Regions from separate parts of the Arthrobacter sp. fls2-241-R2A-172 genome, predicted to be linked through region 3. Evidence: riboswitches for the same ligand, from Rfam matches in the RefSeq annotation. Region 3 holds a riboswitch; each other region holds the start of a gene.
What was found. A riboswitch is a leader RNA that binds a small molecule or an ion and turns the genes downstream of it on or off. The one in region 3 is predicted to bind thiamine pyrophosphate.

Region 1: it holds a riboswitch for thiamine pyrophosphate, as region 3 does, so the genes downstream of both, thiC (phosphomethylpyrimidine synthase ThiC) here and QRM57_RS17385 (ECF transporter S component) in region 3, are expected to answer to the same signal.
Region 2: it holds a riboswitch for thiamine pyrophosphate, as region 3 does, so the genes downstream of both, thiD (bifunctional hydroxymethylpyrimidine kinase/phosphomethylpyrimidine kinase) here and QRM57_RS17385 (ECF transporter S component) in region 3, are expected to answer to the same signal.

Annotation. Positions count from the first base shown of each region.
Region 1 is NZ_JARVTB010000009.1:66,256-75,808, reverse strand. Features, by position in the region: gene QRM57_RS14445 (VOC family protein) at 1-834, opposite strand, end outside; gene QRM57_RS14440 (amidohydrolase family protein) at 915-1,997, opposite strand; TPP riboswitch at 2,082-2,189, shown strand; gene thiC (phosphomethylpyrimidine synthase ThiC) at 2,185-4,032, shown strand; gene QRM57_RS14430 (alpha/beta fold hydrolase) at 4,015-4,737, opposite strand; gene ffh (signal recognition particle protein) at 4,797-6,374, opposite strand; gene QRM57_RS14420 (glucose-6-phosphate dehydrogenase) at 6,540-7,940, shown strand; gene QRM57_RS14415 (P-II family nitrogen regulator) at 8,039-8,377, opposite strand; gene QRM57_RS14410 (ammonium transporter) at 8,374-9,553, opposite strand, start outside.
Region 2 is NZ_JARVTB010000002.1:501,399-510,951, forward strand. Features, by position in the region: gene rpmA (50S ribosomal protein L27) at 1-95, opposite strand, end outside; gene rplU (50S ribosomal protein L21) at 158-466, opposite strand; gene thiD (bifunctional hydroxymethylpyrimidine kinase/phosphomethylpyrimidine kinase) at 842-2,353, opposite strand; TPP riboswitch at 2,344-2,442, opposite strand; gene QRM57_RS05190 (Rne/Rng family ribonuclease) at 2,607-5,783, opposite strand; gene QRM57_RS05195 (vitamin K epoxide reductase family protein) at 6,255-6,926, shown strand; gene ndk (nucleoside-diphosphate kinase) at 7,016-7,435, opposite strand; gene QRM57_RS05205 (DUF4233 domain-containing protein) at 7,476-7,928, opposite strand; gene QRM57_RS05210 (bifunctional folylpolyglutamate synthase/dihydrofolate synthase) at 7,931-9,292, opposite strand; gene ileS (isoleucine--tRNA ligase) at 9,295-9,553, opposite strand, start outside.
Region 3 is NZ_JARVTB010000013.1:18,481-28,033, forward strand. Features, by position in the region: gene QRM57_RS17355 (Na+/H+ antiporter subunit D) at 1-908, shown strand, start outside; gene QRM57_RS17360 (Na+/H+ antiporter subunit E) at 905-1,471, shown strand; gene QRM57_RS17365 (MrpF/PhaF family protein) at 1,468-1,746, shown strand; gene mnhG (monovalent cation/H(+) antiporter subunit G) at 1,736-2,119, shown strand; gene QRM57_RS17375 (DUF4235 domain-containing protein) at 2,209-2,469, opposite strand; gene QRM57_RS17380 (NUDIX hydrolase) at 2,506-3,189, opposite strand; TPP riboswitch at 3,460-3,596, shown strand; gene QRM57_RS17385 (ECF transporter S component) at 3,674-4,294, shown strand; gene QRM57_RS17390 (ABC transporter ATP-binding protein) at 4,294-5,859, shown strand; gene QRM57_RS17395 (energy-coupling factor transporter transmembrane component T family protein) at 5,856-6,650, shown strand; gene QRM57_RS17400 (GNAT family N-acetyltransferase) at 6,647-7,246, opposite strand; gene QRM57_RS17405 (penicillin acylase family protein) at 7,295-9,427, opposite strand; gene QRM57_RS17410 (siderophore-interacting protein) at 9,516-9,553, shown strand, end outside.

The DNA of each region.
Region 1 (9,553 bases), on a different contig from region 3:
GTCGAACCGAAGCTCAGCGCCGGTGTGGTGGTTCTGGACGCCCGCCACCTTCAGCCGGTCCGCCAGCATCGCGACGTCATCAGCCGTGGGGACCTCGATCAGGACTTCCCCAAGCCCCAGCGTGTCCTTTCGGGGTCCGGCACCGCGACTGTTCCACACGTTCATGGCCATGTGGTGGTGGTACCCACCGGCGGAAACGAACAAGGCCTGGCCGTGCCAGCCCGCCGTCCGCTCGAACCCCAGGGTTTCCACATAGAACCTTTGCGCAGTTTCAACGTCCCCCACCTGGAGGTGCACGTGGCCGATCCCGGCGGCTGCCTCCCGCTGGCCGGTCACGGCAGCCTCACTCAGGTGCTGCTGCAGGAACCGCTGCGGCGGGAGTGCGACGTTGTCCATGACGACGTTCTTGCCGTCCCACTGCCACAGTTCGCGGGGCTTGTCATAGTAGAGCTCAATACCGTTGCCCTCGGGGTCGGTGAAATAGAACGCCTCGCTGACCAGGTGGTCGGCGCTTCCGGCAAAGGCGCGCGGCTCGTATTCTGCCGCCGTGGCAATGGTGGCCGCCAGGGATGGCTGGTCCTCAAAGAGGATGGCGGTGTGGAACAGGCCCGCTTCCCCACGGCCCGGGATCTGCAGACCTGAGGCAGGCGCCAGGTGGACAACAGGCTTTCCCGTGCGGCCCAAGTACAGTCCGCCATCCTGCTCGGCCACGATGTCCAGGCCCAAGGCGCGCTGGTAGTAGTCGCTCATGACCTTCATGTCGCCAACCTTGAGCATGACGGTGCCCATGGTGAGTTCGGCAGGAAGAAGATCCTGGCTGTTTGCTGTAGTCATGTGAAGCTCCTGGGTTTGAGGCTGCCGCCCTTTCGGCACCTTTCTACTAGTACTAAATTACTTGAAGCTTCAATTTATTCCTAACGGATGATCCCGCCACGCAAAACGATGTGCTGGAGTTCGGCCACGGTGTTGAGGGCGACCCGCGGATCTTCACGGCAGAGAACGACGTCGGCACTCGCCCCTTCGCTGATTGCTTCGGCACCGAGCCACGCCCTTGCGCCCCACGTTGCGGCCTCCAGGACAGCGGAAGGCGGCAGGCCGGCGTCGTGCAGTTCCTTCATCTCGTCCGCAATCCGGCCGTGCTTGATCACGCTGCCGGCATCGGTGCCCGTGTAGATGGTGACACCGGCTTCGAAGGCCTCCAGCACGCGGTCGTGGCGGCGTTCCCACAGCTTCGCCATGTGATCTGCGTAGACGGGGAACTTGGGCGCGGCCTGGGCGGAAATCTCCGGAAAAGTCGCAATGTTAACCAGCGTAGGGACAATCGGAACGCCCTGCTCCACAAGCCGCGGAAGGTGCCGTGGCAAGAGGCCCGTAGCGTGTTCGATGCAGTCGATATTGGCGTCCAGCATGTCGTCAATGGTGTCTTCTGCGAAGCAGTGGGCCGTAACCCTGGCTCCCTCATCGTGCGCGGCCGAAATGGCGTCCTTGACCAGCTTGGCCGGGAAGGACGCGGCCAGGTCACCAATGCCGCGATCGATCCAGTCGCCCACGAGTTTCACCCAGCCATCGCCGTCACGGGCTTCTTTGCGGACGGTCTCCACGAGCTGTTCGGGCTCGATTTCATGGCCCAGTCCTCGGAGGTACCGCCGGTCCCTGGCTATGTGCCGGCCAGCCCTGATCAGTCGCGGCAAATCCCCACGCCCTTGGACCCAGCGCGTGTCACTGGGCGATCCTGCATCACGGATCAACAGTGTGCCGGCCACCAGGTCTGCCCTTGCCTGGGCGAGGGTGGTCTGCTCATCAACCGCACCGCCCGGCCCCAAACCGATGTGGCAGTGGGCGTCGACAAAGCCGGGCAGGACCCAGCCGTCGAGCACAACGTCCGGTGCCGCCACCGGCTGGATGAACGTCAGGCGACCGTCAACGGACCACATGCCCCTGCGCTCCTCGCCTGCTGCTACGAGCACCGTACCGCTGAATTCGATGATGTTGGCCATGGCAAAAAGCCTAGCCCTGTACGTGCCGGGCAGGCCCGCAACGCCATATGACTGTGCGGCCGCAGGCAGCTGTGGTAGCTTCGTCTACGACCACACGGGGGCCCCTGCAGGGGCTGAGATCGGACTGAGGCAGTCTGCGACCGTTGAACCTGTCCGGGTAATGCCGGCGAAGGAAGTGAGCAGTCCCTTGAGCACCACAGAAACACAGCACAGCCCTGCCCAAAACGCGTCCGTCGTGGAGACCGGGGCACCGGAAACCGTGACGCAGTCGTTGAAATCCCACTCGCTGGGGTGGCTTGAAGATCCCGAACATGGCATTCGCGTTCCTGTCACCGAGATCGCGCTGGAACCCTCCCCCAATGGCCAAGCCAACCCGCCCCTGCAGGTTTATCGAACTGCCGGACCGGGCAGTGATCCGAGAGTCGGGCTGGAACCGTTCCGTGCACCCTGGATCGAAGGCCGGGGCGACACGGAGCCGTACTCGGGCCGGGAAAGGAACCTGCTCGACGACGGCAAGTCCGCGGTCCGGCGCGGTGCGGCATCGGCGGAGTGGAAGGGCGCACAACCGGTGCCCCGCCGCGCCGGCGAGCAGAAAACCGTCACACAGATGCACTATGCCCGGAAGGGCATCGTGACGGAGGAGATGCAGTTCGTGGCCTTGCGCGAGAACTGCGATGTCGAATTGGTCCGCAGCGAAGTTGCCGCCGGACGCGCCATCATCCCCAGCAACATCAATCACCCGGAATCCGAACCGATGATTATCGGCAAGGCGTTCCTGGTCAAGATCAACGCCAATATTGGCAACTCCGCGGTCACCAGCTCCATCACCGAGGAAGTCGACAAACTGCAGTGGGCGGCGCAATGGGGCGCCGATACGGTCATGGACCTCTCCACCGGCGATGACATCCACACCACGCGGGAATGGATCATCCGCAACTCCCCTGTTCCAATCGGCACGGTTCCCATTTATCAGGCACTCGAAAAGGTCAACGGCGAGGCCAATAAGCTCACGTGGGAGATCTTCCGCGACACCGTGATTGAACAGTGCGAACAAGGGGTGGACTACATGACCGTCCATGCCGGGGTGCTGCTGCGCTACGTCCCGTTGACTGCCAATCGCGTCACCGGCATCGTTTCCCGCGGCGGCTCGATCATGGCCGGCTGGTGCCTGGCCCACCACCAGGAGAACTTCCTCTACACCCACTTCGACGAACTGTGCGAGATCTTCGCCAAGTACGATGTCGCCTTTTCGCTCGGCGACGGGCTGCGTCCCGGCTCCATCGCGGACGCCAATGATGCCGCGCAGTTCGCAGAGCTGGACACCCTTGCCGAGCTGACCCAGCGGGCGTGGGAGTTCGATGTCCAGGTCATGGTTGAAGGCCCGGGGCACATCCCCTTCCACTTGGTACGTGAAAACGTCGAACGCCAGCAGGAACTGTGCAAGGGCGCCCCGTTCTACACACTGGGTCCCTTGGTTACGGATGTGGCGCCCGGCTACGACCACATCACCTCGGCCATTGGCGCGACCGAAATCGCCCGCTACGGCACGGCAATGCTCTGCTATGTGACACCCAAGGAACACCTTGGCCTGCCGAACAAGGACGACGTCAAAACCGGTGTGATCACCTACAAGATCGCCGCCCACGCCGCTGACCTCGCCAAGGGGCACCCTGGCGCGAACGAGCGCGACGATGCACTGTCCAAAGCCCGCTTCGAGTTCCGTTGGCGCGACCAGTTCGCACTGTCCCTCGATCCTGTGACAGCCGAGGCGTTCCACGACGAAACCCTGCCCGCCGAGCCGGCCAAGACCGCGCACTTCTGCTCGATGTGCGGGCCGAAATTCTGCTCCATGCGGATCAGCCAGGATATCCGCGATGAGTACGGTTCAGCTGAAGCGCAGGCCGCAATCGCCGGCATGTACAGCGGCATGAGGGAAAAGAGCCAGGAGTTCCTGGCTTCCGGCGGGAAGGTCTACCTGCCGGAACTGCAGGTACCCGGCACTGCGGGCAATGGCAGCTCAGGACGCCTGAACTGACATGGCCCGTCCCACGTCCGCGACGAACGAGCGGATGATGTGATCGCCATCCACTGAATCCTGGGGCCGGTGCCCGCCCGCTGCTACCCGGCGGAGGGCGCCGGTCTCCTGGAGGTATCCCGCAATTTCCTCGTAGAGCGGCTCCCAACCACCCGTAAGGACCAAGGTGGGAACGCCGGGCACAATGTGAAGCGGTGCCTCCCATGGCGGTGCCTGGAGCCTGAGCCGCCGCGCAGACTTCCGGGCCTCCGGCGTGTCCAGTCCCCCGGTTTCGGCCGAGAAAGCCCTGCGGAAGTATTCCCGCTGGTAGTCGGCGTCGTTCAGCTGTGCCCGGACGTCGAACAACGGCTCCATCAGCGCACGGTGGGAGGCCGTGGCCGGCAGTTCGGCTGTCAGCGACAAGCACGCCGGCTCCACCAACGACAGCGAATGCACAAGATCAGGACGCTCAATAGCTGCCAGCATGGCGGAAATGGCGCCCTGTTCGTGCGCCACGACGTGGCCTCCACCGGCATCGGCCAACGCATTGATCACGATGGCGACATCTGCCGCCACATTGGATGGCGCCGGTTCCTCGACCGCCGAAAAGCCGTGCCGCCTCAGGAACAGGGCGTCATAGGCCAGCGCCATGCCGTGTTGCTTCGGCCATGCTGCGGCGCCGAAACTCCCCAGGCCGTGAACGAAGACTACGCGCTGCTTGTGCATTGGTTCAGCCTATTCCACGGCTCTGACATCCCAACTGCCTGGCAGCTGGGACGCACTGTCTACTTACCGAGGAACTTGTCGAAGCCCTTGGGAAGGTTCAGCGACGACGGGTCGAAGTCCGCCGCGCCTTGCCCAAAAGCCGCGCCCGTGGGGGCCGCTGAAGCAGCGTTTGCCCGTTTGGCCTCCGCATCGCGAAGTTCTTGGGCTGCCTTGGCCGGGTTGCCGGACCGTGCCTTCTTCTTGGGAGTGTTCTTCCCGTTCTTGCGTCCGCCAGGGCCACCGAGGCCGGGCATCCCAGGCATACCCGGCATGCCGCCGCCCTGGGCCAGCTTCTTCATCATCTTCTGTGCCTGGGCGAAGCGTTCCAGCAGGCCGTTGACCTCGGAGACATGCACGCCGGAACCCTTGGCGATACGGGCGCGGCGGGAACCGTTGATGATCTTGGGAGCAACACGCTCGTGCGGTGTCATGGAACGGACGATCGCCTCGACGCGGTCGATCTCTTTTTCGTCGAAGTTCTCCAGCTGCTGACGGATGTTTTGAGCACCCGGCATCATCATGAGCATCTTCTTCATGGAGCCCATGTTGCGGATCTGCTGCATCTGGGCGAGGAAGTCGTCAAGGGTGAAGTCTTCCTGGTCGGCGAACTTCTTCGCCATCCGGGCGGCTTCATCCTTGTCCCATGCCTTCTCGGCCTGCTCGATCAGGGTGAGGACGTCACCCATGTCGAGGATGCGGGAAGCCATGCGGTCTGGGTGGAAGAGCTCAAAGTCGTCCAGGCCTTCGCCGGTGGAGGCAAACATGACGGGCTTGCCGGTCACGGACGCCACGGAAAGCGCGGCACCACCGCGGGCGTCGCCGTCGAGCTTTGACAGGACGATGCCCGTGAAGTTGACGCCCTCGTCGAAGGCCATCGCCGTGTTGACGGCGTCCTGGCCGATCATGGAGTCGATCACGAACAGGACTTCGTTGGGGATGATCGCCTGGCGGATCCGGCGTGCCTGATCCATCATTTCGGCGTCGACGCCCAAGCGGCCGGCGGTATCAACGATCACGACGTCGTGAAGCTTCTGGCGGGCTTCCTCGACGCCGGCCTTGGCGACGGCGACCGGGTCACCGGCAGGGTGTTCAAGTTCCGAGGTAGCGCCGGGGTGCGGAGCGAAAACCGGGACACCGGCACGCTGGCCAACAACCTGGAGCTGCGTCACTGCATTGGGACGCTGAAGGTCGCAGGCAACCAGCATGGGGCTGTGGCCCTGGGCCTTGAGCCACTTGGACAGCTTGCCGGCGAGGGTGGTCTTACCGGCACCCTGGAGGCCCGCGAGCATGATGATGGTGGGGCCGTTCTTGGCCAGGCGGATCCGGCGGGTCTCGCCACCGAGGATTTCCTTCAGTTCCTCGTTGACGATCTTCACGATCTGCTGGCTGGGATTCAGTGCACCTGAAACTTCGGCACCGAGCGCGCGTTCACGGATGCGTCCAGTGAATTCGCGGACCACCGATACGGCGACGTCCGCATCCAACAGGGCGCGGCGGATCTCCCGGACCGTGGCATCGACGTCAGCCTCGGTGAGGCGGCCCTTGCCACGGAGGTTCTTGAAGGTTGCTGTCAACCGGTCAGAGAGTGAATTGAACACGCGCCGTGCACTTCTTTCGATGGTCTACGAATGGCGGCCAATGCGGCACGCCAGAGTCTTGACGATTCTTGCCCCGGCACGATGACTCAACTACGGGATGACTCAACTGCGGGACTCGACTATCTAGGGTACCAAGTCGCACCTCCAAGATGGCATGCTGGCACGGTGACCAGTAAAACAACTGTAAAAACATTGCTCATCCTCGGCGCATCCGGAGACTTGACGGGCAGGCTGCTGCTCCCGGGCCTTGCTGGACTGTTGGCCGCGGGTGGCGCTCCAGGCCTGCGTTTGGTGGGAGCCGGCTCTGATCCCTGGTCTCCGGACCAGTGGAGGGAACGGGTCGACGGCGCTTTCGCCGCCGCGTCGAAGGAAGCCGACGCCCAAGGCAAGGCGGCTTTGGCTGCGGTGGCCGGGAGCACCGAATACCACCAGCTGGACGTGACGGCGGACGGACCGCTGGCAGAGTTGCTGTCGCAGCTGGAGGGCCCGGTCGCGATCTACTTCGCGTTGCCGCCCCACGTCAGCCAGAAGGCCTGCGAGGTTTTGCACCCTGGACAGTTGCCGGCCGGAACCCGCCTGGTCATGGAAAAGCCATTTGGATCAGGTACCGAATCGGCGCGCGAATTGAACAAGACGCTGGCTGCGCTGGTGCCGGAGGACCACATCCATCGGGTAGACCATTTCCTGGGCAAGGCAACAGTGCTGAATATCCTCGGCCTCCGCTTCGCCAACAGGTTCCTGGAACCGGTGTGGAACCGGGACCACATCGAAAAAGTGGAGGTCATCTTCGACGAAGACCTCGCCCTTGAGGGCCGTGCCCGCTACTACGACACCGCCGGCGCGCTCCGGGACATGATCCAAAGCCATCTCCTGCACATCATGGCGTTCCTGGCCATCGACGCGCCGGCCACCATTGGGGAACGCGACCTGCGGGACGCCGTCGCCACCGTATTGCGTGCCAGCAGCATCAAGGCCCCCTACAAGCTGTCGACGCGTCGTGCCCGGTACACGGCAGGAACCCTGGGCGAACGTATCGTGCCCGACTACGCCGCGGAGGAAGGCGTGGATCCTGCCAGGAACACCGAAACCCTTGCGGAAGTCCGGGTGGACATCGACAACTGGCGTTGGAGCGGCGTCCCGTTCATACTCCGCTCTGGCAAGGCCATGGGACAACGCCGCAAGGAAGCAGTCATCACGTTCCGCCCGGTCCCCCACCTCCCCAAGGGCTTCTCCGGCGTGGACTCCCCCAATCAGTTGCGGATCGGTTTCGGGCCCGACGTTTTGGAGCTCGACGTCGATGTCAACGGTCCCGGTGACATCTTCAGCCTTGACCGCGCAAGCCTGGTGGCCGAACTCAACGCGGCCGGGATGCTGCCCTACGGCGAAGTGCTCGAAGGCATCCTGACAGGCGATCCGCTCCTGTCCGTCCGGGGCGACACCGCTGAGGATTGCTGGCGGATCATCGAACCCGTCCTCAATGCTTGGGCGAACGGCGAGGTGCCCCTGGAAGAATACGCCGCCGGCAGCGCCGGGCCCGCGAACTGGCCCACCGGCGTCGAGGACTAAACGTCGAGGACTAAACAAGGCAACACAAAGCGGGCCGGGTACCTTGACTGGTACCCGGCCCGCTGCCGGTGTTTGAGTAACGAGTGGTAGCCGGTTGCCTAGATGGCCGCCGCGCCCCGTTCACCCGTTCGGACCCGGACTGCTTCATAGACATCCACGGTCCATACCTTGCCGTCGCCGGCCCTGCCGGTATTCGAGCTGGCGATGAGGACATCCAGGATGTCGTCCGCCTGTTCGTCCGTGGCCAGGACCTCGATCCGGATCTTTGGCAGCAGGTCCACGTTGTACTCGGCTCCGCGATACACCTCGGTGTAACCCCGCTGCCGGCCGTAGCCGCTGGCTGCACTGACCGTCAGGCCCTGGACCCCGTATGCTTCGAGGCCTTCCCGGACTGCTTCGAGCTTTTCGGGACGGACGATCGCTGTGATGAGCTTCATGCCTGGACACTCTCCTTGCCTTCTGCGGGAGCCTTCTCTTCGGACTTTCCGATCATGGCCTCGTGGAGCGGCTGGAAGCTGCCCCCGTGGCCGTTGACGCCGAACTCGTACGCCGTCTCAGCGTGCAGGCTGAGGTCGACGCCCACGTTCTCCTGCTCCGTGGAGACCCGGAAGCCCATGGTCTTGTGGATGGCGAGGGCGATGATGGCCGTCATGATGGCCGAGAAGACGATTGCGATGCCGGCCGCTGCGAGCTGTGCCCACAGTTGGGTCAGGCCGCCGCCGTAGAAGAGGCCGCCGGCGGTGACGCCTTCGCTCGGAACTGCAATGAAGCCCAGAGCCACCGTGCCGATGATGCCGGATACGAGGTGGACACCCACGACGTCCAGGGAGTCGTCAAAGCCCCAACGGAACTTCAGTCCAACCGCCAGGGCGGAGGCGACACCGGCCACTACGCCCAGTCCCAGTGCACCGACCGGGCTGACGTTGGCACAGGCGGGAGTGATGGCCACCAGGCCGGCGACCACACCGGATGCTGCGCCCAGGGAGGTGGGGTGTCCGTCGCGGATGCGTTCGGTGATGAGCCAGCCGATCATTGCCGCTGCGGGAGCTGCGAGGGTGTTGACCCAGATCAACCCACCCTGCTCAGCAGTGGTTGCTGCGCCGCCGTTGAAACCGAACCAGCCAAACCACAGGATGGCCGCACCGAGCATGACGAACGGGATGTTGTGGGGGCGGTGGTTCGGGTCTTTACCGAAGCCGCGACGGTTACCGATGATCAGGACTAGGACAAGTGCTGCCACACCGGCATTGATGTGCACCACGGTGCCGCCGGCGAAGTCGATGGCCGGGCCGAGGGCCTTTCCGATTGCACCCTCCGGGCCGAACAGGCCGCCACCCCACACCATGTAGGCCAGGGGGCAGTAGACCAGCGTGACCCAGACCGGGACGAAGATGGTCCACGCGCCGAACTTGGCGCGGTCTGCGATTGCGCCACTGATGAGCGCAACAGTAATGATGGCGAAGGTGGCTGCGTAACCGACCTTGATCAGGCCATCAGGGGTGGTAATGCCTTCGAGGCCGAAAGTGGCGAACGGGTTGCCCACGATTTCAAGGAAGCCTTCGCCTGAGCTCATCGATGCGCCCCACAGCACCCAGACAACTCCGACGATGCCG
Region 2 (9,553 bases), on a different contig from region 3:
GAAACTACCTGACCACCGAAGCGCTTTACGCCCAGGTACTGAGCGTTGGAGTCACGACCGTTGCGAGTGGAACTCGCGCCTTTTTTGTGTGCCATGTGAAATGCCTGCCTCTAAATTTCTGGGGAAACTGAAAAACCTGAACAGCGTGTAACGAAAGTTACGCGATGCTGGTGATCTTGATCTTGGTCAGTTCCTGACGGTGACCCTGACGCTTCCGGTAGCCGGTCTTGTTCTTGAACTTCTGGATGACGATCTTCGGACCACGGAGGTCTTCGAGGATCTCAGCCGTAACCTTGACGTTGGCCAGTTCCGCAGCTGCGGAGGTGACCTTGTCGCCGTCAACCAGGAGCAAGGCGGGCAGCTCAAGCGTGCTACCGGCTCCACCGGGGACGCGGTTAAGCGTTACGTAGTCTCCAACGGAAACTTTTTCTTGGCGGCCGCCTGCGCGGACAATCGCGTACACCACTTGGGTACTCACTTCTCTCGACGTTTATAACTAAATTTGCGTGCGGAACCTGAACCGGAATCAGGCTTGGTTCGCGCTGTGCCTCAACGCCGTGGACTTCTGAACGAAGTCCGCGAGTCATCCCATGAACAATTCCAAGGGGCATAACCCAAGTGTTGGCGTAAGCACCGAAGATCAAGATTACGCTAGTTTGACCTTCAGCTGCAAATGAGGCCGGGTCCGGAGGCTACCACGTGACTCGCGTCACCAGTTGTAACGGACTCTCCCGGCACCGTGCCCATACAGCCTACAGGGTTTGGGCACGATTAACGCGATTTGCCCTGCGACGCGCGGCGAGCCTCGCAAATTACCCGCCCGGACGCCCGACCCGAGAGGTCATGAGAAAACCCGTGGCGCGTCGAAGAAGGCAGTTTCGTAGCGGCAGGACTGGGTGAAGGCTTCCATCATGGCCTCGCGATCCGCCGGCGAGGCCGCAAGGGCCGCCGCGTCCGTGAGCTTGATCGCAGTCCTGGTTGCCTCGGCGAAGTCTTCGTCGGCGTACGTCTTCAACCACTCCGCGTATGCGTGGTCCACAGGGGAACCTGCTTCCACGTAGGCGTGGTGGAGTTTCTGGCCCACTTCCGCGTACAACCAGTAGCAGGGAAGAATCGCCGCCAGCAGCACCGCGTAGCTTCCCGATGCCGAACAGGCCAGCAAATGGTCCACATAGGACTTGGTCACGGGACCCGTTGTCCCGGACACGTCGCGGCTGCTGAGCCAGTTCCTGTGCAATTCCGACTCGACCTCCAGGCACTGCCGGGAGCCCTTGGCCCAGAACATCTGCTCGTCTTCAGTAGGAGCCAGGGCGCTGGCCCGGGCCAGGACCCGGGAGTAGCCGTTGAGGTAGATCGCGTCCTGGGCCAGGTAATAGCCGAACGCGGATTCCGGCAGGCTGCCCTTCTGAAGGCCATCGATGAAGCCAAGCCGATGGATCGCCTCGAGCTCCGCGCGTGCGAGTTCCCACAAAGTCGCTGCGAACTCGCCGGGCCTCAGACTCCGCTGGTGGTGGAAGTGGTGGATCGGCCCGCTTCCTCGTCCTACTTCCAACGCCCCGGACTGCCTCAAAGCCTCAAGCAACCAAGGCTTCACCTCCCGCAGTGAAGCTTCCCAGTCCCCCGTGCTAACCTGCACCGTGGCCAGGGCGGACGACAACGAACACCCTGTGCCGTGGCTGTTCCGGGTATCGATGCGGGGCCCGTCGACCTCGACCACGTCCTGCCGCAGCAACCCGCTCGTATTCACCAAAGCATCAGGACACGCCGTTCCCGCCAAGTGGCCGCCCTTCACAAGGACCGTGTTCCCGTACTCAGCGGCCAACCGCTTACCCTGGTCCAGCGCCGAAGCCCAGTCCGTCGCCTCCGTTTCACCCAGGAGCACCGCCAGCTCGGGAAGGTTCGGGGTCAGGAGGTCTGCCAGGGGCAAAAGCGAACGCAACGCCTTCTCAGCGGACTCGCGCAGGAGCCTGTCTCCGCTGGTTGCCACCATCACCGGGTCCAGGACCACGACGGCGGGACGCACCTTTTCGAGCCAGCTGCGGACTTCGTCGATGACCTCTGCGTCGCCGAGCATGCCGATTTTGACGGCGTCAATCTCAATGTCGTTGCTGATGGCGTCCAGTTGTTGGCGCAGAAATTCGACGGGGGGCACGTGGACGGCGCTGACGCCCACGGTGTTCTGGGCTGTGAGGGCGGTGATTGCAGCCATGCCGTAACCACCGTGGGCCGCGATGCTCTTCAAGTCCGCCTGGATCCCTGCCCCACCGGAAGGGTCGGAGCCGGCGATACTCAGCACCCGCGGTGTTGGCCTGCCCGAAGCAACCGGGTAGACAGGAGAATATGCTGCAGTCATGTGGACATCCCTTCGCCGGTGCTAACCGGACAGGTTCAACGGGTCTGGATCTCAGCCCGGCCCAACGCCAGGCACCCCGTGTCTGTCCCCCAGCCTAACCGGGAAGCAGCCCGGCCCGGGAACAGCGCTGCGTAGGGGCCCGGATATGACCCATTGACGTCCCCAGGTCTGGCCATGGACGTCCTGGACGCGCAAAAGACCCCGTAGCGACTGCCGGGGCAGTTGCTACGGGGTCCGATAAGCCGTGAGCGGATCAGAGCTCGGAAGCCGGCACGCCGACTCCCAGGATGATGGGCTCGTCTGCGGGTGCCTTTTTGGCTGGTTCCACAGGGGCCTTAGCCTCGTGGGACGAACCTTGTGGCGCCGACGCAGTCACTTCATGGTGTTCAACGCTGGTTTCGTTGGCCGCACCTTGGGCCCTGCTTGCGCTGCGGTTACGGCGACCCCGGCGACTCCCGGACGTCGAAGCGGCTTCCCGATCCTGCTCAGCGGCCCGAGCCGGGGCTGCCACCTTCGGGGCACCAAAAGCTTCGCGGACGGCAGCTGGTTCCGCTTCCGCCTCCGGCGCCGCTCCCAGGTGGGAGAATGCCTCCGCCAGCAGATCCAGGCTCATTGCCGGTTTGGCCGCCTGTGGTTCGTCCTGGTGTTCAACGAACGGCAAAGCGACTTCTTCGCCACCGAAACGCAGGACCGGGGTGGAGCGTGCTTCCCGGACTGCTGCCTCGTGGGCCGTTGATTCTTCGTCGTTGCCATGAGCTACGGGTTCGTCGGCAGCCGTCTGATGCGTTGACCGCGCCAGTTCCTCTGCACGGTGAACCTCGTCGTCGTGCAGGTGGGCAGCGTGCGCTGCAGCCGCAATGGTAGCCAACGCAGCGCGGGTTGCCTCGGCCTTTGCCTGGCGCGCAGGGTCCTGCGGTTCATGGTGCGTTGGCGAGGCCGCGGGCGCGGCCGGCGCAGACTGAACCGGAGCGGGGGCTTCGGAAACAGCCTGTCCCCCACCCTTGCCTCGGCGGCGCTTCCGTTCCGTACGGGCCGCCGGTTGCTGCTGCTGTGTCTCTGTGTGCGGGCGGTGGTGCTCAGCGGCCACAACGTTGGCACGGCGGTGTTCCACCGGCTCATCGTGTGTCACGACGCCACGGCCGGCGCAGTGCTCGCACTGCTCGCCGAAGACCTCGAGGAGGCCGGTGCCCATGCGCTTACGCGTCATTTGCACCAGGCCCAACGACGTGACTTCAGCGACCTGGTGCTTGGTACGGTCGCGGCCAAGGCACTCAACCATGCGGCGCAGCACAAGATCGCGGTTGGATTCCAGGACCATGTCGATGAAGTCGATGACAATGATGCCGCCGATATCGCGCAGGCGCAGCTGGCGGACTACTTCCTCGGCAGCTTCGAGGTTGTTCTTGGTGACAGTCTCTTCGAGGTTGCCGCCGCTGCCGGTGAACTTTCCGGTGTTGACGTCCACCACGGTCATGGCTTCGGTGCGGTCAATGACCAACGAACCACCCGAGGGCAGGAAGACCTTGCGTTCCAGGGCCTTGTGGATCTGCTCGTCGATGCGCCAGGCAGCGAAGATGTCCTGGTCCTTGGTCCACTTCTCGAGGCGGCCCACCAGGTCAGGGGCAACGTAGGTCACGTAGGCCTCGATGGTGTCCCATGCGTCGTCGCCGGAGACGATCAGCTTGGAGAAGTCTTCGTTGAAGACGTCGCGCACTACCTTGATGGTCAGGTCGGGTTCGCCGTACAGCAATTCCGGTGCAAGGACCTTGGTTGAGGAGGCTTGCCCCTCAATGCCCTCCCACTGAGCGCGCAGGCGGTTGATGTCGTGCGTCAGCTCTTCTTCCGAGGCACCTTCAGCTGCGGTGCGGACAATGACGCCGGCGTTTTCCGGCAAGCGGTCCTTAAGGATGCGCTTGAGGCGGTTGCGTTCGACGTCCGGCAACTTGCGGGAGATACCGGTCATTGAGCCGCCCGGTACGTACACCAGGTAGCGGCCCGGCAGCGAAATTTGGCTGGTCAGCCGGGCACCCTTGTGACCCACGGGGTCCTTCGTGACCTGCACCAGGACAGAATCGCCTGACTTCAGGGCGTTCTCGATCCGGCGCGGCTGGCCTTCAAGGTTGACAGCATCCCAATTGACTTCGCCGGCGTACAGCACGGCGTTACGGCCACGGCCGATGTCCACGAACGCGGCTTCCATGGAAGGCAGTACGTTCTGGACCTTGCCGAGGTACACATTGCCGATCAGCGAGTCCTGTTGTGTCTTGGACACGAAGTGCTCGGCCAGGACGCCGTCCTCAAGGACGCCTATCTGGATTCTGTCATCGCGCTGGCGGACGATCATTTGGCGGTCTACCGACTCGCGGCGCGCAAGGAACTCGGCTTCGGTGATGACCTGGCGGCGGCGGCCGGTTTCGCGGGACTCCCTGCGGCGCTGCTTCTTGGCCTCAAGCCGCGTGGAGCCCTTGACGCTGGCGACACGGTTGGACGGAGCCGTTTCGGTGATGGGCCTGGGGGCGCGGACACGGGTCACCGTGTTGGGCGGGTCGTCATCCGTGCCACCGGTCAGTTCAAGATCCTGGTCGCCGCGGCGGCGGCGACGGCGACGACGCGACGTCACGCCTTCTTCAAGAGCTTCCGCTGCCGGGGCTTCGTCGTCCTCGGACTCGCTGGGGCCCTCGGTTTCGTTCTCTTCGCGTTCGGTTCCACGCCTGCCGCGGCGGCCACGGCTCCGGCGACGACGGCGGCTGCCGGCGTCATCGAGCTCGTTGTCCGCGCTGGACTCGGCCTCTTCTTCGGCTTCCGCGGCCTTCTCTTCCACGGCCGCAACGCGCGGGACGGTGGTGAGGTCCGGAGCCTGGAAAATCATGGACGTGATGGACACGGGCTCAAGGAAAAGGGACGTGGACGCGGCCGGGGTCTCCTCAACGGGAGCCTCTTCGTCCGCAGGAACCGGCGCATCAGCAGCAGCCGGTGTTGCGGCGACTGCCTCAGCAACAGGTTCGACGGGCTGGGAGCCGGGCTCCGGCGTCGTGGTTTCTTCAGCGGCCGGCGCCTCTGCTGCTTCAGCCTTCGGCTTTGCCGTACGACGACGGCGGACCGGCTTTTCGGGGGCGGGCTCGGCGGCAGCTTCGGGCTGGCTCTCGACTGCGGCGACCTCGGGGGCGCCAGCGGCTTCCTCGCCCAAGCCGGGGAGCGGCTCCGCGGGTTCAACCTTCTTGCGGGACCGGGTCCTGCGTACCGGCGGGGCGGCCGCTTCCGGGGTATCGGTCCCCTCGACAGCTGCAGGCACTTCAGGGGTGGGCGACTCAACCGCGGGATTTTCCTTGGGCGCGGCCTTGCGGCGGGTCCGGGTGGTCTTCTTCGGCACTTCCGCTGTTTCCGCGGAAGCTGCCTCGTCATTAACGGCTACAACCTGGTCTTTATCCATATGTGGCAACACTCCTGCCCCAGCGACGCCGCCACATCCGGCGCCCGGTGGGGCAAATATTGTCAAAACCCGCAGGCGTTGACAGAAGTCGGTAGTTTGCCTTCCGGTTCGCACCATCATTGGGGTGCGGCAGCCCTGGAAGGCCGGTGGCCCTGTCCTGAAACCCGTTGTTCTGCTGCCACAACCAGGTGCCGTCCATTGTCATGGCGGGCCTACCGAGGATCACGGGATCCGGGGCATGCCCAGCTCATACTGGCGGTCTTGGGAACAAGTCACCGGACCGGATTCCGAATGTGGGTCGAAAACCGGCCATGTTCATTCTCTCACACCCCTGCACCTTCGCGGGGTAACCGCCTGTGTCGCCGCACTCCCGCTACAGGCTGGGGGCCTCCCCCAGCCTGCGGCGCTACAATCCTCCCAAGAGCCCTTCCCGCCCCGCCGGGCCACATATCGAAAAGGATCAGATCCGCGATGCCGAGCACCGCCAGGGGAAACCTGGCCAAGAATGCCTCCACGCCGGTGGAAGAACAGTCCACCGTGCACGCTGCACTGCCCAAGACCGTGCGGGACAAGCCCTTTGCGTGGCTCCTGCTGATCACCGGCGTCATCGGCTGGCTTGCCTCCGGCGCGCTGGTCCTGGAAAAGCTGGAAGTACTGAAAGACCCCAACCACGTCACCGTCTGCGATGTAAATCCCTGGATTTCCTGCGGCAAGGTCATGGAAACTCCCCAAAGCTCGGTGTTTGGCTTCCCGAACATGTTCATCGGGATTGTCGCGTTCGCCGTCATCATCACCACCGCCATGGGCCTCCTTGCCGGCGCAAAGTTCTCCCGCTGGTACTGGTTGGGGCTGCAAACCGGAGTCACCCTGGGCTTCGCCTTCGTTGTCTGGCTGTGGTCCCAGGCCCTCTACGTCATCAACGTCCTGTGCCCGTTCTGCATGGTGGTCTGGGCCGTCATGATTCCTTTGTTCGTCTGGGTGACGATTCGGAACATCTCCACCGGGGTCATCAAAGCACCGCCGGCACTGGCTAAACTGCTGGGTGATTCCGGCTGGATCATTGTGGCACTGCTCTACGTCGCCGTCGCCGCCACGATTTTCTTCGCATTCCTTCACGTGTTCGCCGGGACGTCCGGCTACTAGGGAAACACGCGCAAACTCCCGCCAGATGATGGAAAAGGCCAATGTTCGAGTCGAACATTGGCCTTTTCCGTCATCTCGGTGGGGCGTTCTTAGCCCTCGAACCAGATCTTGATCTCGCGCTCAGCGGAATCAACGGAATCCGAACCGTGGACCAGGTTCTGTTGGACCGCCAGGCCCCAGTCGCGGCCGAAGTCGCCACGGATGGTGCCCGGTGCCGCAGTGGTGGGGTCCGTAGTTCCTGCCAGCGACCGGAAGCCTTCGATCACACGGTGGCCCTCGAAGACCGCAGCGATGACCGGTCCGCTCAGCATGAACTCGACCAGGGGCTCATAGAACGGCTTGCCGACGTGTTCCTCGTAGTGCTGTTCCAGCAGCTCGCGGGTCGCGTTGACCTTCTTCAGCTCCGCCAGGGTGTAGCCCTTGGCTTCGATCCGGGCGAGGATGGTTCCGCCCAGGTTACGGGCGACGCCGTCGGGCTTGACCAGGACGAGGGTCCGTTCAATGCTCACAGTTGCTCCAATGTGGTTGGTCAGTGGTTTTCATGCCAGTTTACGGGGTTTGGGTGCCTGCTTCGTCACCGTGGGTCGCGTCCCATTCAGCCTGCTCACGGTCCCGTTGCGCCACTTCGCGGTCGATGCGCATCCCTGCCCTGATCCCATACCACCAGCAGATGGCGAAGAGGATGCCGACAATGAACATGGTGGGCTCGGCAAAGCCCGTCAGGATCAGGACCAGTTGCAAAGCCCAGCCAACTGCGATGCCCCACGGTTTGGACAACACTGCGCACGTCAGGACCAGCACAACGCTCAAGGCGATGCCCACGCCCAGGATAATCCCGGGGTCCACTTCACCCCGCTTCAGCCCGAAGACAGCCAGGGTCCCGAAGAACGCCACGAAGGCCTCCAGCAGAAGCACCGTGGACGCGAACATCACCTTGGTGGACCGACGTTTCTTCGGCATGCCCGGCCGCCATTCGCGCTGGGCCTTCGTCATCTTGGCCACGCTCAGGCACCTGCCTTTCCGAGCAGGATTCGGGCCTCTGCAACTACGGTGATCGATCCGGTCACCAGGACGCCACCGGCGAGGTCGTCGTTGGATTCAGCACGCTCCACAGCCCATTCGAGGGCGTCGTCGAGCTTCTCCGCGATATGTACGTTGTCCTCACCAAAACCGAGGTCGACGGCGAGTTCGGCCAGTTCCGCTGCAGGCACGGCACGTGCCGAGTTGGACTGGGTGAAGCAGAATTCCTCGGCGAGTCCGCCCAGGGACTCCTTGAGGGTTTTCAGGATCTCCTCGGCATCCTTCTCCCGCAGGATGCCCACTACCACCACCAACTTGCTGAAGCTGAAGGCCTCCTGGATGGCCTCGGCAGAGACCCGGATTCCATCCGGATTGTGGGCCGCGTCCACCACCACAGTGGGAGCGGTCCGCACCACCTCAAGGCGGCCGGGCGACGTCACCGTGCCGAATGCTTCCTTCAGCACCTCGGCGTCGAGCTCCTTCTCTCCCCCGCCGAAAAATGCCTCAAGGGCAGCCACGGCAACAGCGGCGTTCTCGGCCTGGTGGGCGCCGTGCAACGGCAGCAGAAGATCCTCGTAGCGACCGGCGAGTCCCTGGATGGTCAGGACCTGGCCACCCACGGCCACGCTGCGGGATTCAACGCCGAACTCAACGCCTTCGAAGCGGAAGGGCACGTCCACTTCGCGGGCCTTTTCCAGCAGGACCTGGGCCGCATCCACCGGCTGGGCCGCACTCACCAGGAAGCCGCCGGCCTTGATGATTCCGGCCTTCTCGTAAGCAATGTCCTCGGTGGTGTCGCCCAGCAGGTCCGTATGGTCCAGCGAGATCGGCGTGATGACCGAGACCTGGCCGTCTCCGACGTTGGTGGCATCGGTGATGCCTCCCAAGCCGACTTCAATGACTGCTACGTCTACCGGCTGGTCAGCGAAGACCGCAAAGCCAAGGATGGTCAGGCATTCGAAGTACGTCAGCCGTGGCTGGTTCTCCGCGACGAGCTCGTTGTCAACGATTTCCAGGTACGGGCGGATTTCGTCCCAGATGCGGACGAACGTCGCGTCCGGCAAAGGCTCACCGTCGATACTGATGCGCTCAGTGACCTTTGACAGGTGCGGGCTGGTGTAGCGGCCCGTGCTGAGTCCGTGGGCGCGCAGACCGGCTTCGATCATGCGGGCAGTGGAGGTCTTGCCGTTGGTGCCCGTGATGTGGATGATCGGGAAGGCCTTGTTCGGCTCCCCCAGCACGTCCATGGCACGGAACAGCGGCGCCAGGCGTGGCTCCATCTTGTTTTCCGGCGCCCGGCCAAGGAGTTCCGCGTAGACGCTTTCCACCGAGAATTCGTCAGTCATGATCAGGCCCCTGCCTTTGCCACGGTGACCTGCGGTTCGTCGACGCCGGCAACCAGGACTTCGAGTTCCACGGTGAGTGTCTCGGTCTTGATCAGCTCAGCGTTGGCTTCCAGGGCGCCGACAACGTCCTGCGCGGCATGAACAGAGGTGCGGATGCGGTCACTGACATTGAGTCCAGCGTCCTTGCGTGCCTGCTGGATGGCCCGGACCATGTCGCGGGCCAGTCCCTCGGCGGCAAGTTCCGGCGTGACCTCGGTGTTG
Region 3 (9,553 bases):
TCGGCATCAAGGCCGCAGTATTCCCGCTGTCCTTCTGGCTTCCCGACTCCTACCCAACAGCGCCGGCCCCCGTCACCGCGGTGTTCGCAGGTTTGCTCACCAAGGTGGGCGTTTACGCCATGGTCCGCACCGAGACGTTGCTGTTCCCGGGAGATACCCTCAACGTCCCCTTGATGGTGGTGGCGTTGCTGACCATGGTGGTGGGTATCTTGGGCGCTTTGGCCCAAAGCGACATAAAGCGTCTCCTGTCCTTCACGTTGGTGAGCCACATCGGGTACATGGTGTTCGGCCTCGCCATGAGTTCCGTCGCAGGCCTGGGCGCCGCGGTCTTCTACGTGGCGCACCACATCACCGTGCAGACCAGTCTGTTCCTGGTGACGGGCCTTATCGAGCGCCGGGGTGGCAGTTCGTCGATTGACCGCCTGGGTGGCCTGGCCAAACTCTCGCCACTGCTGGCCCTCTTGTTCTTCGTTCCAGCCATGAATTTGGCGGGCATACCGCCCTTCTCCGGCTTCCTTGGCAAGTTGGGCCTCCTGCAGGCAGGCGTGGAACTGGGCACACCGCTGGCCATCACCTTGGTGGTCGGCGGCGTGGTCACCAGCCTGCTGACCTTGTTGGCAATCGCCAGGGTCTGGAACAGGGCTTTCTGGCGCAAGCCCGAGGACGCTGAATACCCGGATCCTGTGCTGTTGGCCAGTGGGAACGTCGGGGTGCTCCCGCGCACCATGGTGGGTTCGACGGCGGGACTGGTGGTTTTCGGGGTGGCGTTGACGGTGTTTGCCGGGCCGCTCTTCCACCTCGCAGACGGTTCGGCCGAGATCATGCTGGACCGCTCGGCGTACATCCATTCGGTCCTGGGTGATTCGGTGGAGATTCCGGCGTTGCCGCAGAGGGCTGGTGCCAAATGAGCCGTAAACCGAACTCCTTCCGTACTGAACTGCCGCTGCTCATCTGGCTGGTCATCGTCTGGGGTGCCCTGTGGCGGGATTTCAGCCCTGGCAACCTGCTGTTCGGTGCTCTGATCGCGGTCCTGGTGGCAAAGTTCTTCTACTTGCCTCCCGTTGAGCTCAGCGGCAGGTTCAACGTACTGCGCGCCATTCCGTTCGCGCTGATCTTCCTCGCCAAAGTGGTGGCAGCGAGCTTCCTCGTGCTGTACCTTGCTGTGGTCAAAGGGCCAAAGGTGCGCAGCGCCGTCGTCGCCGTTCCGTTGCGTAGCCATTCCGACCTCATGGTGACGGCAACAGGGCACGTCATCTCCCTGATTCCGGGCTCGTTGGTGGTGGAAGTGGACCGATCGACGTCCACGCTGTACCTGCACGCGCTCAACATTTACCAAGAGGCTGACATCGAAAAGATCCGTCAGGAAGTCCAGAACATTGAAGCCGGCTTGATCCGCATCATGGGCACCCGCGAGGAAGTCCAGGCGTTGGGAGCCGAGATCAGTCCAGGCGTGAAAGGGGCAGCCCTGTGAAGGAAATCGTCCTCATGGTTACGGCCGTGATTCTTAGCCTGGCCGCTGCCGGCGCCATTGTGCGGATCGCGATCGGTCCTTCGCTGCTGGACCGGGTCTTGGCATCCGACGTTTTGCTGGCCATTCTCGGCGCAGCCTTGGCGATCGACATGGCGGTGAACCGGCACCTGAATAACCTGATGCTGCTGGTAGCGCTGGCCGTGATCGGCTTTATTGGCTCGGTGACAGTAGCCCGGTTCGTGGCTGAGCGGAGGGAACAGAGCAATGAGTCCTGATGCCACCGGCGTGGATGCCGTCATCGACGGTGTGACCGCTGTGTTCCTGGTGGTGGGAGCGCTGATGTCCCTCGGTGCCGCGGTGGGTTTGCTGCGTTTCCCTGACCTGATGAGCCGCATGCACGCTGCTACCAAACCGCAGGTCCTGGGCTTGTTCCTCATGCTGGCGGCCATCGGCCTGCAGATGCGGACCTGGTGGGTTTGGCCCGTGCTGTTGGTGGCATGGATTTTCCAGCTGCTGACCGCGCCCGTGTCGGCACACATGGTGGGTCGGGCCGCGTACCGCACCAAGCACGGCCACCGGGAGATGCTGACCAAGGACGAACTTGAGGCCGTCGTTCAGAGGGCGGCTGCGGGGCAAGTCGACCCGTAGGGTTAAAGCCAACGCGGGGTCACTTCCGGCCCATCCCAGGGGGATTTATGGGCCGGAAGTGACCCCGCGTTGCTTCAAACGGTGATGCGCTAGACGATGTCCTGGGACTTCGCGAAGCGGGCGATGGCACGCTGGGTGCCCCTGCTGGCCAGCACCTGGATGAGTGTGCTCACGAACGCCGAGATCAGGGCGAAGGTGAGGGCGGAGCGAAGGCTCGTTTCCATGTCATCGTTGCCTGTGGGCGGCTTGTTGCCTGTGGCCTTTTCCCACCCTTTGTTGACGAGTTTTGTTCCGACGAAGCCTGCCCCGAGGCTTACTCCGGCGCCGATCAGCTTGAAGAAGAGGTTCATGCCCCCAGCCTAGCCGCAACGCGTGGACCGGCAACGCTAGCGGCGGCTTTCCCGTTCCTTGAGGAAGGCGGCCAGGGAGCCTGCAGGTGCCAGCACGGGGACGACAGGGTGATCGGCCGACCATACGGCGCCGACGGTCCCGTATCCGGCGATTTCCTTGAGGAGGTAGAAGGTGGGCGGCATCAGTTTCAGGGTGCCTGCTGCCTCTGCCGCGAGGATTCCCTCCACGGGCATCCACAGGGATTGCCACGCTTCGGTTGTTTGGTGGTGGGGCTCCATGTCCGTCGAGGGCCTGGCCACATAGAAGAACGTGTCGAAACGCTTGGGCATGTCGATCGGGGTAATCCAGTTGGCCCATGGGCGCAGGTCACTGGCGTCGATGCTCAGTCCGGCTTCCTCACGGACCTCCCGGATCGCGGCTGTGAGCACCATTCCTGCTTTGGCAGCGGCATCGTCGGAACCGATGGAGCTGGCCTGCCAGTCCGCCGCATGGCTGCTGAGCAGTTCGGTGGCGTAGTCCCACCCGGAGTGGTCGGCGGGGTCCACGCGTCCTCCCGGGAAAACCACCATTCCTGCGGCGAAGTCCATGGTGCTGACCCTGTGCTGGACGAACGCCTCGAGCCCGGACGGGGTATCGCGGAGCAGGATGACGCTTGCGGCGAGGCGTGCTTCAGCCACGTCAACGTTGTCTGGGAGGCCAGAGCCGGGTTGGTCCGTCATGAAGTGTGCCCCTTCGCTTTGGATGTTGCTGGATCATTCTCTCAGGTCCGTTGCGAGGCCTGGTGTGCGTGCCAAAGCGTGGGGCAAGGGTGCAGAGTGGGCCTCGCAAAAGCGCGTTCGTTGGGTTGCGAGGCCTGGTGTGCGTGCCAAAGAGTGGGGCAAGGGCGCAGAGTGGGCCTCACAACGGTGGGGGTGGGCCGGAATGTGACCGGACCGCAGTCCCCACCGCGGAGTGCAGGTGTAAACTGAACCAGCCCAGCAGGGCAGATTTAATAACGACAGGGGAGCGCCGCCGTCGGAACCTGCAGAGATGCGGGAGCCGCGAGGGCGCTGAGAGTGCGGACAGCCGCAGACCCTCGAACCTGATCCGGTTAGTACCGGCGCAAGGGAGTCGAGCTTCTCAGAGTGTCCGGAACCGGGCGGCGCAGGCCGGCCGGGTAATCCGGGGAGCACTTTCCCCTCCTGTAACTCAGGAGGCAGAAAAATGACCACGGTAAGCGTGAAGAAGACCAGTTATAACTGGCGTGTTGTAGACATTGTGGTGGCAGCCTTGATCGCCATCGCCGGCGGCGTGATTTTCTGGGCATGGTCCCAAGGCGCCGCACTGGTATCCATCCCCATGAACGCGGCGTATCCGCCGCTGACGGGCCTGATCGCTGGCGGTTGGATGATTCCGGCGGTCCTGGGCATGCTCATCATCCGTAAGCCGGGTGCCGCCCTGTTCTGCGAGTCCGTTGCTGCCACAGGCGAACTCATCATGGGCTCCCAGTACGGCACCACCGTACTGATCTCCGGCGTCCTTCAGGGCCTTGGCGCGGAGCTCATCTTCGCCGCGTTCCTCTACAAGAAGTTCAACCTGCCCACCTCGCTCCTTGCCGGTGCAGGTGCGGGCCTCTTCTGCGGCCTCAACGACTCGTTCCTTCCCTGGGGCTGGAACATCGCCTACGAGGCAATCGACAAGCTCACTTACATCACGTTCACCACGATCTCCGGGGCGATCATTGCGGGCGCACTGTCATGGATTGCCACCCGCGGCCTGGCGAAAACCGGCGTCCTTAGTTCCTTCGCGTCGCGCAAGGCCGCTTCGGAGCCCGTCTTTAGCTGATGCCCGTCATTGAACGCGGCGGCCACGTCCGGCCTGCCGCCATCACAGCCGAGGGCTGGGGATGGCGGCACGCCGGAAGGGCCACGCCAGCCATCCAAGGCCTTGACCTCAGGATCGAACCGGGGGAGCGGGTACTGCTGCTCGGCCCCTCGGGTGCGGGCAAGTCCACGCTCCTGCATGCCCTCGCGGGGGTGTTGGGGGACGAAGAAGACGACTCGGACGAGACTGGCTCGCTGCTGCTGGACGGCGCTTCTCCCCGGGAGCAGCGCGGCCGCGCAGGTCTGATGCAGCAGGACCCGGAAACGCAGGTTGTCCTGTCCCGGGTGGGGGACGACGTCGCCTTCGGCGCCGAGAACCTGGCCGTGCCGCGGGAGGAAATTTGGGCCCGCGTCCATGAAGCGCTCGACGACGTCGGGTTGCGGACCGCTGCCGGCGGCGGACTGGCGTTGGATCATCCGACGGCGGCCCTGTCCGGCGGGCAGAAACAGCGCCTCGCGCTTGCGGGGATTTTGGCGATGCGGCCCGGGCTGATCCTGCTGGACGAACCAACGGCCAACCTGGACCCAGCAGGGGTCCTTGAGGTGCGGGACGCAGTGGGCCGCTGCCTCGACAAGACCGGAGCCACCCTTGTTGTGGTGGAACACCGCGTGTCTGTGTGGAAGGACCTGGTGGACCGGATTGTGGTGTTGCAGCCAGGATCCGGCGGCAACGGCACTCCGGGCGTCCTGTTGGACGGGGCGCCGGAGCAGGTCCTGTCCGAGGCCCGGACCATGCTGATGGCAGCCGGCGTCTGGGTTCCCGGATACGTCCCGGCAACCCGTGCCCGGCGCACTGAGACCTCCGCCGCGCAACTGCTTCTTGCCGCCCAGGATGTGGCAGTCTCGCGAGAAAAGCCCCGCCGAAAGGGATTCCGGACCATCTCTCCGGTTCCTGTGCAATCCGATGTCAGCGCCCAGGTCAGGGCGGGCCAAGCGCTCACCATCACTGGTCCGAATGGTGCCGGTAAGTCTACGTTCGCGCTCACGCTGGCCGGCCTTTTGGCGCCGGTGGACGGCAAAGTGAGTGCCGCCGTCGAGCTTTCAGAAGGGGCCGGGATCGACCCGTTCAGGTGGAAGGCTGACCAGCTGATTTCCCGCATCGGGACCGTATTCCAGGAACCCGAGCACCAGTTCGTCACGGGCAAGGTGCTGGATGAGCTGATGTTTGGTCCGAAGCACCTTGGCCATGGCGAGGAACGCGTGGACGAACTGCTGGAGCGGTTGCGGCTCACGCATCTGGTGAACGCGAACCCGTACACGCTGTCCGGCGGCGAGAAGCGCAGGCTTTCGGTGGCCACGGTGCTCGCCGCGCATCCCAAAGTCCTTGTCCTCGATGAGCCCACGTTCGGCCAGGACGCGAACACCTGGGCCGAGCTGGCGTCGTTCCTTTCGGAGTTGCTCGACGCCGGAACGGCTGTGGTCTCCGTAACCCACGACCAGGAGTTCAGCGCCGTGCTGGGCGGCACGGAGCTGCGCCTGGACCCCGCGGCACGTGCAGCAAGCCGCCAGGAAGCCGGTGCAGCATGAGGGACGCATTGAACCTGCGGGGTAATCACGCCCTGCTGACCACAGCGAACCCGCTGGCCAAGTTCGTCGCGGTCTTCCTGATTTCGCTGGTGCTGGCCCTCTCCATCGACTGGGTCTCAGCATCAACCGCGCTCGTTGCCGAGCTGGCGCTGTTCCCCCTTGCCGGGCTCACGCTGCGGCTTTTGTGGCAGCGGGCCTGGCCGTTGATCATCGCTGCGGCGATTGGTGGCTGGAGCACAGCGATCGTGGCGGCTGACAGCGGCGCTGTACTGCTCGACGTCGGACTCTGGTCCATCAGCGAAGGTTCCCTTGAGCTCGGGCTGGGTTTCATGCTGCGCGGCCTGGCGATTGCCCTTCCGGCGATCCTCCTGATGACCTGCACCGACCCAACGGACCTGGCCGATGCCTTGGCACAGAAAGCGAAGCTGCCGCACCGGTTTGTCCTGGGATCCCTCGCTGCCATGCGCTTGGTGGGCCTCATGGCCGAAGAATGGCAGACCATTGGCATGGCCCGCCGTGCACGGGGTGTCGGTTCGCAAGGCAACCCGTTCCAGCGGTTGAAAGCCACCCTCGGCCAGAGCTTCGGGTTGCTGGTCCAGGCTGTCCGGCGGGCTTCGCGGTTGGCTGTGACCATGGAAGCGCGGGGCTTTGGCGGCGGCCAGCGGACGTGGGCGCGCGAATCCACGTACTCGGTGCTGGATATCTGGGTGGTCCTTGGCGGAGTGGTCATCGCAGCGGGTGCTGTGCTGGCCGCCGTGGGCGCCGGGACGTGGAGCTTCGTCTGGCGCTAACGGGCGGCGCGGTCCTGGACTTCATCGAATCCCGCCCGGGTGAGGAAACCCAGCTGTGCCTCCTTTTCCGCGAGCTGGACGATGGGTCCAAGTTCGAAGCATGTTGCCTCGAGGCGACGGAGGGCCTTGGCGTTGCGGGCATCGGGTTCCACAACGATCCGGTCCTTGCCCGGCAGGGAAAACATGTACTTGATCAATGACGTGGCCAGCCGGGGCGTGAAGTGCGGGATGGGGCGCGTGGCCGGAGCCAGCAGCAGGTGCATGCCGATGTCTTCCTCGCGGGCGGGGTACGCCTCGCCCACGGGGTCGTGCATGGGCTCGTAGGTCTGGAACAACGCCAGTGCCTCCCCGTCCAGGGTCACCAGGAACGCGTGGTGTGTCTCCAGTGAGTCCAGGAATTCGTAGATGCCCAGGACCTCCTCAAAGGTGTGCTCGGTCATTCCCCAGAACCTGGCGCGCGGCTGGGTCACCCACTCAAAGACAAGCCCTAAGTCCTCGTTGGGGACCAGCGGGACGATCCGCAGGGCGCCCCATCCTTCGAGTTCTTCGGAGTAGACGGTGGTGCGGGCGGAGAAGTCCGGGGCGGTGGTGGTCATGGCTTCCTTCGGGTGCTGGGTATTCGGGTGCGACTGGGTGCAGAAGTGTCAGGGTTCGTCTTTGCTCAGGACCGACCAATCCGTGGCCACCGTGGCAAGCTGCCCGGCGGTCCACAGGGGCAATTGGTCGGCGAAATGCTGGTGGCCCGGTGTTCCAGCGGCGCCGAAGGGAACAATCCACCGGCTGTTCCGGCGCTCGGCCAGGTCCCAGACATAGCGGGCCACAGGGCCGCGGAAGCTCCGGTCATCCATGCCCGGGAGGCTCTCAGTGCACAGCACGCATCCGGTGTCACCGCTGAGGCCGGCAGTTGGCGCGGCGTCGGCAAGGGAACCGGGGAGGAGATGAACGGCCAGAAGCTTATGGCGGTCACCCCATGAAGCTCCGTCCAGAAGTGCCTCTTCCAGCGCCGCGTCTTCAAGACTTGCAGCCGCTTCCACTCCAGCATCGATGCCGAGCTCCGAACCTCGGAGCAGCAGCGTCTCAAGGGCGAAACCGACCCGGGAGGGAACGGACAACCACGGCCCGAATAACGGTGAATAGCCTGCGGGGTCGTTCAATGCAGCAAGGGATGGGTGCTTGGCCAAGCGTTGGACCAAGGCACCCCTCCACCCGGAAAAAAGGGCAGCCGGCTTGCTGCCGGCATCCATCCGGCCATCCCAGCGAAGCAGTCGTGAGCGCACTTCCTTGGCCTCCCGGGACAGGTCAGCGGGATCCAAGGCGGCCAGGATCGAGCGGTACAACGGCCATGGACCCAGCAGAGTATCCATGTGGATGGCCTGCATGTGGTCGGGAGCGAGAGGGCCTTCAACCGCTTCAAGCAGCTCGCGGATCCGCGCGGCCCGGTATGCCGGTGCGAACTCCATGGCGACGGCGTCCCCACCGCCTGCTGCGCGGTCATTCGCGCTGACGGCGAACGTTTCAACCGCGGACCGGGGAAGGATCACGTATTGCCCGTCCCACGCATGGCGGGCTGAGTACGCGGGTGCGGGCAGGCGACGGTTGGCGGGATTCCGCTGGGGGACGAGCCCGGCGACAAACTGCGTCACGTTTCCGGACGTGTCAGCGGCAATCACACTGTTGACGGGTTCCACCCATGCATCCAAGGCCGCTTCCACCGCGGAGACGCTCCGGCTCCGCAGCAGCGGCAGGAGGGCCTCAAAACCCAGCCGCCCCTCAACCCGCGCGGGGAACCGCAAACTCAGGGCGCCGCCGTCGGGCGTTTCGGAGATGACAGGTCCGCGGGCGGTCTCAATAATGTCCACGGACACGGACTCACCGTTGCGGACGTGAATGGTTTCCAGATTCACTACGACGGTTTCCCAGCCTTCCGCGCCCCGTGCCTCGATGCGCTCGCCGGAGTAGTCGGTGACCCGGCGCAGCTCTTCCTCGAAGAGGTCCTGGTAGTCGGCCATGGCGTTGGTGACAGCCCACGCGGTGTGCTCTGTCTGGGCGAAGTGCGGAAGGCCGGGAACTCCTGGAAACGCGAACCCGACGGCGTCGAATTCCGGGCAGGCGAGCCGCACCTGCTGGTACACGCCGGGCAGTTCCATGAGGCGGTGCGGGTCACCGGCAACCAGTGGCAAACCGCTCACGGATACCGAACCATGGGCCGCCCAGGCGTTGCTGCCGGACCACACCGGAGCTTCGATACTGAACAGGCTGACGGCATCCTCGCCGAGGGTCCTTGCGACGTGGGCGCGGAACAACTTGTTGGGGAACGTGGAAAAGAGGATGTGGTGAACCAGGAAGACGCCAAGGGGGGTCCAGGGATTCCACGGCTCGGGGCTGCTACCCGACTCGGTGAATTCCGGGCTGTCCCGGAGGCCGTCGGCCAGTGCGCGGTTGACGCCGTCCACGTACTGACCACACCAACGTTGGGTGTCGGCGTCGAGGTTCTCGAAGCAACGGCGGGCGGTGTCATCCAGCCGTGCCTGCCGGGCGAACCGGTCCCAGGCCACCGCGTCTGCGCCAAGTACTTCCGCTGTGCGCCCCTCGGATCGCCAGCGCTCCAATTCGATCTGCCAGGACCGGTCAATCGCGGCATTGTGGCCCTGCATGAAGGCCAGTTCATTGGCAGATCCGGCCCAGAGATGCGGGATTCCCCACGTGTCCCGGTACGTTCCCGGGCCGCCTGCCGGACCGGATTGTTGCGTCGGGGCAGGCGTCATCTTCTCGATCACTTTCATACTTAGGTTAGGCTTACTTAAGTTCAAGATAAGTGGCTTTGGCTCCGTGCACAAATCGTGGCCATTCGTGAAGGAGAGTTCCTTGAAGCGCAATTGGGAAGGCGTGGTCCTCAAGGTGAT